One region of the Vibrio aestuarianus genome, then DNA from elsewhere that is predicted to be linked to it. Evidence: predicted binding sites of a transcription regulator. Region 1 holds the regulator's gene; each other region holds the start of a gene.
What was found. The regulator MetJ, encoded in region 1, represses methionine synthesis genes. The targets are predictions, from matches to a motif close to TTAGACNTNTANANGTCTAA.
Positions count from the first base shown of each region.

Region 1 (4,292 bases):
AAGTAGTGCGTCGATTAAGTTAGTTTGAAATTGACGAACCGCTTGTAGGTTCTCATGCGCTAATCGACCATCTTTTTTGAGAGCCTCAAGAAAGGCGATCAAGTGATTGGTGGTTTTGCCTGCCGCAGAAACCACCACTAAGTCGTTATTGTGTGAATACTCTTTTAAGATATTCACCACTCTTTTATAACATTCAGGGTCAGCAAGGCTACTGCCACCAAATTTATGCAGTTGTCGCAATGCCGTCATTAAAATGCCTCCTTGGCTTTGGCAAAGGCTTGTTGTAGATCGGCAATTAAATCATGAGCATCTTCTAAACCCACTGACAGGCGTAATAGTTGCGTTGAAATGCCGGCTTCAGCCAAAGCTTCGTCACCCATAGCGCGATGTGTCATTGATGCTGGATGGCAAATGAGGCTTTCGACACCGCCCAAAGATTCAGCCAGTGAGAACAGCTCTAACTGGCCGACAAAAAACTTCAACTGCTCAAAGCTTCCGGCAAATTCAAAACTGAGCATTGAGCCAAATCCTGACTGCTGTTTTTTCGCAATTTCATGGCCTGGGTGTTGTGGCAGACTAGGGTGATAAATCGTTTTCACCAATGCTTCGTGTTGCAAATAAGCTAAAATTGCACCCGCATTTTCCTCATGAACACGCATGCGAGCACCCAACGTACGAATACCACGCAGTGTCATATAGCTGTCAAATGGTGTCCCCGTTGCGCCAAGGCAGTTGCCCCACCAGGCTAATTCTTCAGCGTGTTGCTCGGTTTTGGTAATAACAACGCCACCGATCACATCAGAGTGACCATTGATGTATTTTGTAGTGGAGTGGATAACGAAGTCTGCCCCAAGCAACAATGGTTTTTGAAATATAGGGGTAAGGAAGGTGTTATCGACGGCTACGAGTGCACCAACTTGATGCGCTTGGTGACAAATGTCGGCAATATCGACAACGCGCACAAGTGGGTTCGAGGGGGTTTCTAGCAATACCAATTTCGGTTTTTTAGCCAGCGCAGCACTTAAAGCTTCATGGTCAGATTGATCAACAAACAAGACATTGAAATCGCCTTTTTTGGCGCGAGTATTAAATAGACGATAGGTACCGCCATAACAGTCATGGGGGGCAACAATTAGATCATTTGCGCTAAGAAATGCAGACGCCCATAAATTGAGTGCAGAAGTGCCGCAGTTAGTGACGACAGCGCCAAGACCGGACTCGAGCTCATACAGCGCTTTTTCAAGCAAGCCGCGGTTTGGATTCCCTGAACGGGTGTAATCGTATTGAGGTACTTCACCAAAAGCAGGAAAGCCATAATTTGTCGAAAGATAAATTGGTGGTACAACAGCGTGGTATTGAGAATCTGATTCAATACCAGTACGAACAGCGATGGTGGCTGGCTTGCGAGTAGTCATAACGGTTTCCTTGCCTAATAAACTCACTGAGAGTGACATCCTACAGGGGTATTCTTATCTTCTTTAGAGTTGCCGCCGAGAGAAACTCAAGTTACTTTGGGTATACACCATATCTGATAATGTTTGATATTGCTGCTTCCCAGACTGATAGCGTTACACTTTACCGATCAAAAAATAAGACGTCAACACTTCTGGACGTCTATATGTCTTTGCTTATGGCGGTAAATCCCGCTAAAATCAGCCATCAAACTTTTTCTGACAAATTACGATAACGAAGGTGCGCAATGGCAGACTGGAATGGGGAATACATTAGCCCATACGCTGAACACGGTAAAAAAAGTGAGCAGGTGAAAAAAATCACCGTTTCAATCCCATTGAAAGTGCTGAAAGTATTAACTGATGAACGCACTCGCCGTCAGATCAATAACTTACGTCATGCAACCAACAGTGAGTTGCTATGCGAAGCTTTTTTGCATGCTTATACCGGCCAACCTTTACCGACCGATGAAGATTTAAGAAAAGATCGCCCAGATGATATTCCAACAGAAGCGAAAGCATTGATGACCGCGATGGGCATTGAGTTTGAAGCATACGATGATGAAGCGTAACGCGCCACATCGATAACACTTTGTCTTTATTTTTGGAAAAGTGACCACAATGGTGTGCTGATCTGCAAAACCTGCACATGATTTTTCTGATATCACTCAAAAACAAAAAAAACCGCAGAACGAAAGCTGCGGTTTTTTTGTTTTCAAGCGACAACGTTACTCTTGCATGTAGCCTTCTGGCATTTCAATGCGAGCTACGCCTGAGTCAACCGCTGCCTGAGCGACGGCTTTTGCTACGCGAGGTAGTAGGCGAGGATCCATTGGTTTTGGAATGATGTAGTCAGGACCAAAACTTAGAGATTCAACTCCAGCTGCTTTAAGTACTTCAACAGGTACTTCTTCTTTGGCCAACTGGCGAATGGCTTCGACAGCCGCTAGCTTCATTTGATCATTGATTTCACTGGCGCGTACATCTAAAGCACCGCGGAAGATGAATGGGAAACACAATACGTTATTAACTTGGTTTGGATAGTCACTGCGGCCAGTACCCATAATTAAATCATCACGTACTGCATTGGCAAGTTCTGGCTTAATTTCAGGATCTGGGTTTGAACAAGCGAACACAACCGGCTTGTCGGCCATCAGTTTCAATGCTTCCGCTGGCAGTAGATTCGGGCCTGATACCCCTAGGAATAAATCAGCGCCAGTGATGGCGTCTTCCAAGGTTCGCTTATCGGTGTTGCTCGCAAAAAGCTGCTTATATTCATTCAGATCATCACGGCGGGTGTGAATCACACCTTTACGATCAAGCATGTAGATTTTTTCACGCATCGCCCCACATTTGATCAGCAGTTCCATACATGCTGTTGCTGCTGCACCTGCACCAAGACAGACAATGGTACATTCGTTTAGATTTTTGCCTTGTAGTTCAATAGCATTGAGCATGCCCGCTGCCGTAACAATTGCCGTTCCGTGCTGGTCATCGTGGAAAACTGGAATATTACAACGCTCAATTAAGCGACGTTCAATTTCAAAGCAGTCTGGTGCTTTGATGTCTTCGAGGTTAATGCCACCAAACGTATCGGCAATATTGGCGACGGTATCGACGAATTCATCAATGGTACGGTGTTTTACTTCAATGTCGATTGAATCAAGGCCAGCAAAACGTTTGAATAATAGTGCCTTACCTTCCATTACTGGCTTAGAAGCCATTGGCCCTAAGTTGCCTAAACCAAGAATTGCAGTGCCGTTAGAGATAACTGCGACCATGTTGCCTTTCGCTGTATATTTATAAACGTTATCTACATTTTGTGCGATTTCACGAACCGGTTCAGCAACGCCAGGGCTGTAAGCTAGCGCGAGATCTTCAGCTGAGTCTGCTGGTTTCGTGAGAGATACCGCGATTTTACCTGCCGTCGGGTAAGCGTGGTAATCGAGCGCACGTTGACGAAATTGTTCTTCTGCAGTCAATTCTTGATTATGGTCATCTGACATAGGTTTAGGTGCTCGTATTGGGTTGGAAAGGTCAATGATTCTAATGGATGTCAGTCAAACTTCCTAGGTAGGAACGCGACGTGCTTCATTAAAAATGGCTGAAAACCGTGCTGATAAGACCTGAGAGTGATGACAAAAATCACTATATAAAAAAAATGCCAATAAAAAAGGATGCCGAAGCATCCTTTTTTAATTCTATTACAAAATAGTAAATAATTACTTTTTGCTAGATAGAGCACCGAAACGCTTGTTGAAGCGATCTACACGGCCGCCTGTATCAACGATACGTTGCTTACCAGTGTAGAATGGGTGACATTTGTCACACACGTCTAGGTGGATAGATTCTTTGCCTAGAGTTGAGCTGAACTCGAATGCGTTGCCGCAAGAACAAGTTGCGCTAACTGCTTTGTATTCTGGGTGGATACCAGCTTTCATGGGATAACCTCAAATTGGGCCGTGTCGCTATCCGAATCTGAGCCGGACACCACACGTAGTTAATAAAAAATGTTGATACCGCTTCATGTTCAATAGTGAGCACTAAGCCATATCATCAAGGCGCGATATATTAATGAATCATCTGCAGTGGATCAAGCCATTTCGCCGCTATTTTCGCCACATTTTTGTACAGTGACGAAGCTCGAATTTAATGGAAGCATCCAGTAGACTGTGTTTTCTTACTTTTTGTACCACTAATGGACGATTATGCGCCCCACCATTGCACGAGTTGCCTTACCTGTACCACTGGATAAACAGTTTGATTATCAGATCCCTGGGCATCTGTTTCCGATTGTAGGTGGACGAGTGTCGGTGCCGTTTGGTCGTCAGACTCTAGTTG
Region 1 is NZ_JAKNYQ010000001.1:571,740-576,031, forward strand. It holds gene MCT08_RS02740 (bifunctional aspartate kinase/homoserine dehydrogenase II) at 1-249, opposite strand, end outside; gene MCT08_RS02745 (O-succinylhomoserine (thiol)-lyase) at 249-1,415, opposite strand; gene metJ (met regulon transcriptional regulator MetJ) at 1,700-2,023, shown strand; gene MCT08_RS02755 (malic enzyme-like NAD(P)-binding protein) at 2,180-3,457, opposite strand; gene rpmE (50S ribosomal protein L31) at 3,674-3,892, opposite strand; gene priA (primosomal protein N') at 4,160-4,292, shown strand, end outside.

Region 2 (4,292 bases), 2.5 Mb from region 1:
CAACCGCCTGCTTCATAACTCGCGCTGACTTAACAACTTGAGGTAAGAACATTTTACCCTCACCAAATAGGTCACCAACTACGTTCATGCCATCCATTAATGGGCCTTCAATTACCTCTAATGGTTTGCTCGCATTAAGACGGGCTTCTTCAGTATCTTCAACGATAAATTCTGTAATGCCTTTAACTAACGCATGCTCTAAGCGCTTTTCAACCGACCATGTTCTCCACTCAAGTGCACTAGCATCTTCTTCTTTTCCTACGCCTTTATCTGCATATTCAGCCGCAATATCTAATAAACGTTCGGTACTGTCGTCGCGGCGATTTAGAATTACATCCTCTACGGCATCCCGCAGTTTTTCTGGAACGTTGTCGTAGATCTCCAATTGACCAGCGTTGACGATCCCCATATCCATACCATTTTTAAAACAGTGGTAAAGGAATACCGCGTGAATTGCTTCACGAACATAGTTGTTACCGCGGAAAGAAAACGAAACGTTGGAGACTCCACCGGAGATCATGGCGTAAGGTAAATCGCGTTTGATGTCTGCAACCGCTTCGATAAAGTCAACGGCGTAGTTGTTATGCTCGTCAATTCCCGTAGCAACAGCAAAAATATTTGGATCGAAGATGATATCTTCTGCGGGGAAACCAACCTCATCGACTAAAATACGATAAGCATTGGTACAAATTTCGATTTTCCGTTGACGTGTATCAGCTTGGCCCACTTCATCGAAAGCCATCACAATAACCGCCGCACCATAGCGACGGATCAGCTTCGCTTGTTCAACGAATTTTTCTTTACCTTCTTTCAAAGAGATCGAGTTAACGATGCCTTTACCTTGGATACATTTAAGACCGGCCTCAATGACTTCCCACTTAGAAGAGTCAACCATGATAGGCACTTTTGATATTTCAGGCTCAGAAGCACATAGATTAAGGAAACGCACCATGCACGCCTCAGCATCAAGCATCCCTTCATCCATGTTGATATCGATGATTTGAGCACCATTTTCGACTTGCTCACGCGCTACGTGTAGCGCTTCATCATATAGCTCTTCTTTGATTAATCGTTTGAAACGTGCGGAACCCGTAACGTTTGTTCGCTCGCCAACATTAACAAATAATGTATCTTTCGCGATGGTTAACGGCTCCAAACCAGACAAACGACACGACTTTGGCAATTCAGGCAAAGAGCGAGGCTTCACTCCTTCAACTGCTTGTGCCATTTGTCGAATATGTTCTGGCGTTGTACCACAGCAGCCACCAACTAAATTTAGAAACCCAGCTTGCGCCCACTCAGCAATATGCTCTGCCATCTCTTTCGCTTCCAGATCATACTCACCAAATGCATTTGGTAAACCGGCATTAGGGTGCGCTGAAACGTAGCATTCAGAAATACGTGACAACTCTTCAACATATTGGCGTAGTTCATCGGGACCTAGAGCGCAGTTTAAACCAAAAGAGATCGGCTCCACGTGGCGAAGTGCATTGTAGAACGCTTCTGTTGTCTGCCCTGAAAGGGTACGACCTGAGGCATCCGTTATCGTCCCTGAAATCATCACAGGCAACTTATAACCGAGCTCTTCAAAAACCGTATCGACGGCGAAAGCACACGCTTTGGCATTTAATGTGTCAAAAATGGTTTCAATAAGAATTAAATCACAGCCACCTTTGATTAAAGCTCGTGTTGATTCTGAGTACGCTTCAACAAGTTGATCAAAACTGACATTGCGGAAGCCAGGATCATTCACATCTGGAGAGATAGAACAGGTACGGTTAGTTGGACCGAGTACACCGGCCACGTAACGGGGTTTATGCGGTGTTTTAGCGGTCCATTCATCAGCGACTTCACGCGCTAATTTTGCAGCAGCAAAGTTGATTTCATCACTGATGGCTTGCATATCATAGTCAGCCATTGCGATAGTCGTCGCATTAAAGGTATTGGTTTCAAGAATATCAGCACCGGCCTCTAAATAAGCACAATGGATCTCTTTTATCAATTGAGGCTGCGTCAATACTAGGAGATCGTTATTGCCTTTTAGATCACTTGGCCAATTAGCAAAACGCTCTCCTCGATAATCTTGCTCTTCAAGCTTGTAACCCTGAATCATGGTGCCCATACCACCATCGATCAACAATATTCTTTGTTGCAATTGAGCTTCAATTTGACTCTTCACTTTTCTTCCCACAGTACAGCCTCATTCCTTTTCTTTATTTCCACATCCTATCATATAACCGTTAGAAATCTAGACGTCTAAACAGCACTTTAATCGCTGCTTGTTGTTAACTCTGATGTAATGAAAAAGTGTTTGCTATTTGCTCACCATAGAAGGAGAATTTGTTCATATTTTGTTACACACTGAGAAAAAAATGTCGGTCTACTATACTTTGTGCTTCCTATCGGCAGCCGCGATGATGATTGCTTTCTTAAACAGTAAGATAGGAAAGATGCAAACCACCATTGCTATCACCGCAGGTTCTATGATGCTTTCGTTATTAATCTTAATTGCGGGTCAAAACGATTGGTTTCATCTCACTGAGATTGCTATCGATACAGTTAATAGCATCAACTTTGAAAATTTTTTACTCAAAGGGATCCTGGGCTTTCTTCTTTTTGCGGGTGGCTTAGGTATTAAACTGCCTAATCTTAAAGATCAAAAATGGGAAATAACTGTTCTCGCACTTGGAGCAACATTGTTTTCAACCTTCTTCATTGGTTTTGGCCTCTATGGCTTCTGCCAGCTGATAGACATTCAATTTGACCTTGTGTATTGCTTATTATTCGGCGCGCTGATTTCACCAACCGACCCAATAGCTGTGTTAGCCATTGTCAAAAAACTTGATGCGCCTAAACGTATCTCAACTCAAATTGAAGGGGAATCTCTCTTCAACGACGGTTTTGGTCTAGTTATCTTTGTCACAATATTTACTATCGCATTCGGTACAGAAACTCCGACCGTTGGTAGTGTCACCATGCTGTTTGCACAAGAAGCTATGGGGGGAATTATCTACGGCCTAGCTCTCGGTTTATTATTTCACTACCTTATTAGCGCGACTAATGACCACTCTATGGAGCTGTTATTAACCATCGGTATTCCAACCGCTGGTTACGTTTTTGCAGATGTCATACATGTCTCTGGGCCACTCGCAATGGTGGTATCCGGTATCATGATCGGTAACTGGACCCGCTTTATCGGTTTCTCAAAGGAAAGCGAAGAGCATTTAGATCACTTCTGGGAGTTAGTTGATGAATTCCTCAATGGGGTATTGTTCCTGTTGATTGGTATGTCGATGCTACTCTTCCAATTTCATGAAGAAGATTGGATGTTAATGGCATTTTCCGTTCCGCTTGTATTATGTGCTCGCTACCTTAGTGTTTTCTTATCGTACATTGGCTTTAAACGTTACCGAAGCTATAACCCATGGTCGATTAAGATTCTTACTTGGGGAGGACTACGCGGAGGATTAGCACTAGCAATGGCTCTATCGATTCCCTCTGGAATTTTAGTCATTCCGGATAAGCTGATCGATGTAAAAGAACTGATACTGGTTATGACGTATGCCGTTGTAGTATTTTCGATACTGATCCAAGGCTCAACCATTACTCCTTTGATCGAAAAAGCGAAACAGGCTGAAAAACAAAGGGAAGCCACAGAATCGACAGTAGTCCAAGAACAAGAAAGTTAATCCCGATTCGAATACATCTCACAATATCTGTTGAATCACCAAGTCGATACCACTGCGTGTCGACTTTTTTAAATCTAACGTATTTGATGATTTAAAAATTTAAAATAGAAACGATTCTTAGGCTCCCCGATTATTTTAAGCTAGAGCACGTTGATATCCAGTTTCAAGACGAAACTAGATTGGGGCAGAATAATACCGCAATAAGGATTTAGTAAAAAAGAAGGACAAAGTCTAGAGCTGTTCAGCAGCAATTTGGCTACGCTTATCTGTTTGGTGCAGTTGCACCGCGAGTTGGCGCCAACATTATCTAGAGAAAAAGCATTTAAACTTAACCATTGTCCATATCCCACCTTATTCAGCAAAGTTAATCCTATAGAACTTAAGCCGTATCGTTATTTTTCAACATACTGTATCGGCTTTTTCATACTCATTTTTTAGTGCTGTGCACATCTGTCGTTGTAGCAATAAGACATGGGAAGAGAAGAGAGACTAGTAGGAAAAGAGGTAACGAGTATAGTTTAATGCCCCAAACGCAAAAAACCCCAGCATTGCTGCTGAGGTTTCTAATAAAGTGGCGGAGCGGACGGGACTCGAACCCGCGAC
Region 2 is NZ_JAKNYQ010000001.1:3,024,861-3,029,152, forward strand. It holds gene metH (methionine synthase) at 1-2,191, opposite strand, end outside; gene MCT08_RS13770 (cation:proton antiporter) at 2,373-3,689, shown strand; tRNA gene MCT08_RS13775 (tRNA-Asp) at 4,262-4,292, opposite strand, start outside.
Region 2: metH (methionine synthase) is a predicted target of MetJ. The motif match lies at 2,241-2,260, and genes of this name have one in related genera.

Region 3 (4,292 bases), 1.9 Mb from region 1:
CACCCACCAGCTCGATAATACGAGCAACATCTTGCTTCGCTATTTTGGCCATACCCTTGTCCACCCTATATTGGAATTTTGTTTATTGTTCTCTTTAGTGGGAACATTCCCACCAATGCGGAAATATTGGCATAAATAATAAAAGACCAAAATGGGAACAGTCCCATAAATTGAATGTGATCACAGAGTAATTTTAATTCACATGATTAAAGAATAAGTTACTTGATCAAAGGTAATTGTGTGATACGCACACAATTGGTTTCACCGTTTAATTGAGAAACCAGAAGATTAGCCGCTTTTTTACCAGCTTGGCTGTAACCTGGATCGATACTGTAAACATTAGGAAATAGGAATGACAACAGTTCATTACCGCCAACTCCCGTCACTGTGATGTCATCGCGTCCCAACTCTTGAAGACGCTTGATAACCCCAAGAGCTAAAGTATCACTCGCACAAACAATGGCTTGAGTTTCAGCACAAAGCACCTCATCAACAAGTTGGTAGGCACTTTCATGATGTAAACGACCAGTACGATAATGTGGAGAATGGCCGTTGAGTTGACACCATTTCAGATAAGATTCTAGTCGTAAACTGCCCGTGGTTTTATCACTAGGATCCACCCCAATGTAGGCAATATTCTCAATACCCTGCTCGCTTAAATGTCTCAACGCACCTTGAATGATTGCATCGTTATCATAGTTTATTGATGATACACATTCCGTATCCATAGAGATAACCACTGCCCGTGAGGTCCATAGACTTAATTGATCAACATCGAGATCGGTAAACCCAAAAACAATCACCCCATCGACATTGCGTTTTCGCAGTACTTCAAGATGCTCATTGGTTTTATAACGATCGAATTGGCTTTCCATGATCACTACATCATAGCCATGTTGATAAAGTGATTGCAAAATGTTGCCGACAACTCGGTTCTCTGATGGAGAATCAAGACGAGAGATAATGACCCCGATAACTTTCTGGCTGCCACCGCGCATCAATTGAGCAGACTTTGATGGGACATAACCAGAATCTTGAATCACACGTTCTACTTTAGCTCTGGTTTCCGGTTTCACTTTAGGATCGTTGGTAAGAACCCGAGACACCGTTGACTTACCAACACCAGAAAGCTTTGCGATATCCAAAATAGTGAGTTTTCTGCTCATGCTGACCTATTAAATGAAGAAGATAAAACGGCGTTAGCACAACCGTATTAGAGAAAATTATTGAATTTTACACGCTTTATAAAACGTAGAACTCAATTCGAGGGTCGCTCCATCACCTTTGGTATGCAGCATTACCGATTGAGGATTGCTTTTATCATCAAGTACATATTTAACACCCGATGCAGCAGGAACTTGAAGCAGAGTGTATTGTTTGCCACCGACCCGTAAAAGCGCTGATTGTTGATCCGGGTAAGAAACATCAAACGAGCCACCAGCAGCACATTGATAATGCTGCAACAAAGGAGCATCACTACCTGTCAACGTTTGTGAACACCCCGCTAATAATAATGTTGCCGATAAAAATACAAATAAGCCATTCTTCATATCAACTCCAATAAAAAAGGCCACACAGTGACCTTCATTAGCTACTTAGCCAAAAAAGCTGGAACCTCTCGGATACTATCAAGTACAACCGAGGCTAATGCTTCGCCTTGTTCAGTTACTGGTTTTCCGGTTCGTACTAAAATCTTGGTACCAACGCCTGCGGCTTCTGCAGCCATCATATCTTCCGCTTTATCGCCCACCATCACAGACTTCTCCATATCAATCTTGAGAAAGTCTCGCGCAGAGATAAACATACCGGGTTTTGGCTTACGGCAGTCGCAATCTTCTTTGTACTTACCTTGACCATGTTCTGCATGGTGAGGACAGTAATAAAAGCCGTCAAATTCAACCCCGTGATCAACAAAGTTCCAATCCATCCATTGCGTCAACGACAAGAAACGATCTTCGCTGAATTTACCACGCGCAATGCCTGATTGGTTTGTAACTAAGACCAACATATAGCCCATGTCTTGTAACTTCTTCGTTGCTTCAAACACACCATCAATAAACTCGAAGTCATGTTCATCATGCACATAACCATGGTCCACGTTGATCACGCCATCGCGATCTAAAAACACTGCTGGTTTAGCCAAAATTACTCTCTCATTTCGGGAATCTGCAACAATTATTGCACGCTTTATTTCTTTCATCACTACCTAATTACTTTATGGTTTAACCGCTACAACCATTTAGACGTCTAGACGTAAAAATATCTATTGACTTAAATCAAATTAAGCCATAGCATCGTCTACAAAGTGAGATAGAGTTCAAGATTTTATTCTGTTATCCCTGCACAGGTTTTCCCATGATTCAAATTAGTCAAGTCAATAAGGTGTTCTATCAAGGCACTAAACAAATTAATGCGTTGAAAGATATCAATCTTCACATTAAGCAAGGCACTATTTTTGGTGTTATCGGTTCTTCGGGTGCGGGGAAAAGTACACTGATCCGTTGCGTTAACATGTTAGAAGCCCCAACAACTGGCTCTGTGATTGTTGACGGTGTTGATCTCACTAAATTAAGTAAGTCTGAATTGAGTAAAGCTCGTCGAAACATCGGGATGATTTTCCAGCATTTCAATCTACTTTCATCTCGAACGGTATTTGCCAATGTCGCTCTACCACTAGAGCTTGCAGGAATAGACAAATCAGCAATCGATAATAAAGTGACTGAGTTACTGCAATTAGTAGGTTTGGCTGATAAACGGGATACTTATCCAGCGAATCTTAGTGGTGGTCAAAAACAGCGTGTTGCTATTGCTCGCGCTCTGGCTTCAGACCCTAAGGTTCTATTGTGCGATGAAGCGACCAGTGCTCTAGACCCTGCGACTACCCAATCAATTTTAGAGTTGTTAAAAGAGATCAACCGTTCGCTAAACATCACTATATTGCTGATCACCCATGAAATGGATGTGGTTAAAAGCATTTGTCATGAAGTGGCGATCATCGGTGATGGTGAGTTGGTAGAAAAAGGCACTGTGGGTGAAATTTTCGCACACCCTAAAACAACCTTAGCGCACCAATTTATTCGCTCAACGTTGGATCTTTCTATTCCTGAAGATTATCAAGTACGCTTGCAATCAACTCGTGTCGCAAACAGTTATCCTTTAGTTCGTTTAGAGTTCACCGGAGCTACCGTTGATGCGCCATTGATGACACAAATTGCTCGCAAATTTAATATTGATGTCAGCATTTTGAGTTCAGACTTAGATTACGCAGGCGGCGTAAAATTCGGCATGATGGTCGCTGAGTTATTTGGCAATGAAGCAGATGATAATGCTGCGTTAGAGTTTCTTCGTGAAAACAATGTAAAAGTAGAGGTACTTGGTTATGTCCTTTAATACAGTGACAGATTGGTTAAGCTTAAATGGCGATCTCCTACTGATGGCGACATGGCAAACACTTTACATGGTCGCCGTTGCAGGGATTGTTGGTTTTGCTGTCGGTATTCCGCTAGGGGTAATTTTACACACCAGTAAAAAAGGCGGACTGCTAGAGAACACCAAACTTAATAGCATTCTCGGTGCGGTTGTGAATGTCGGACGCTCTGTGCCTTTCCTAGTGTTGATGGTTGCCATTATCCCTGTTACTAAATTACTGGTTGGCACCTTTATTGGTACTACCGCAGCAATTGTTCCTCTCACCATTGGCGCCATTCCATTTGTCGCTCGCTTGATTGAAAGTGCGTTACTGGAAGTCCCTACAGGCCTTGTTGAGGCAGCGCAATCGATGGGCGCTACACCAATGCAGATCATTCGGAAAGTATTGCTTCCTGAAGCGCTACCAACCATTGTTAATTCTATCACTATTACACTGGTGACTTTGGTTAGCTACTCAGCGATGGCCGGTACTGTCGGCGGCGGTGGCTTAGGTGATGTTGCTATTCGCTATGGTTTCCACCGTTACGATATTGGCATCATGGCAGTCACCGTAGTGATGTTGATTGTGCTCGTGCAAATTATTCAGTCGATCGGTGACACTTTCGTTCGCCGCGTCGATCACAGATAAATCATACTAAAAACAAACACAGATTCATTTTATAACAAGGAGTTAATTATGAAATTTAGCCTTAAGGGTTTACTTACCATCGCCGTCTCGGCTTCGGCACTTGTGCTTGCTGGCTGTGGTGAAAAAGCGGTAGATAACAGCAAAATCAGAGTGGGTGTTATTGCTGGTGCTGAAGCTCAAGTTGCTGAAGTTGCAGCTAAAGTCGCCAAAGAAAAATACAACCTGGATGTTGAGC
Region 3 is NZ_JAKNYQ010000001.1:2,514,838-2,519,129, forward strand. It holds gene treB (PTS trehalose transporter subunit IIBC) at 1-52, opposite strand, end outside; gene treR (trehalose operon repressor TreR) at 219-1,166, opposite strand; gene MCT08_RS11495 (MliC family protein) at 1,224-1,550, opposite strand; gene gmhB (D-glycero-beta-D-manno-heptose 1,7-bisphosphate 7-phosphatase) at 1,592-2,143, opposite strand; gene metN (methionine ABC transporter ATP-binding protein MetN) at 2,356-3,390, shown strand; gene MCT08_RS11510 (methionine ABC transporter permease) at 3,380-4,057, shown strand; gene MCT08_RS11515 (MetQ/NlpA family lipoprotein) at 4,106-4,292, shown strand, end outside.
Region 3: metN (methionine ABC transporter ATP-binding protein MetN) is a predicted target of MetJ. The motif match lies at 2,240-2,259, and genes of this name have one in related genera.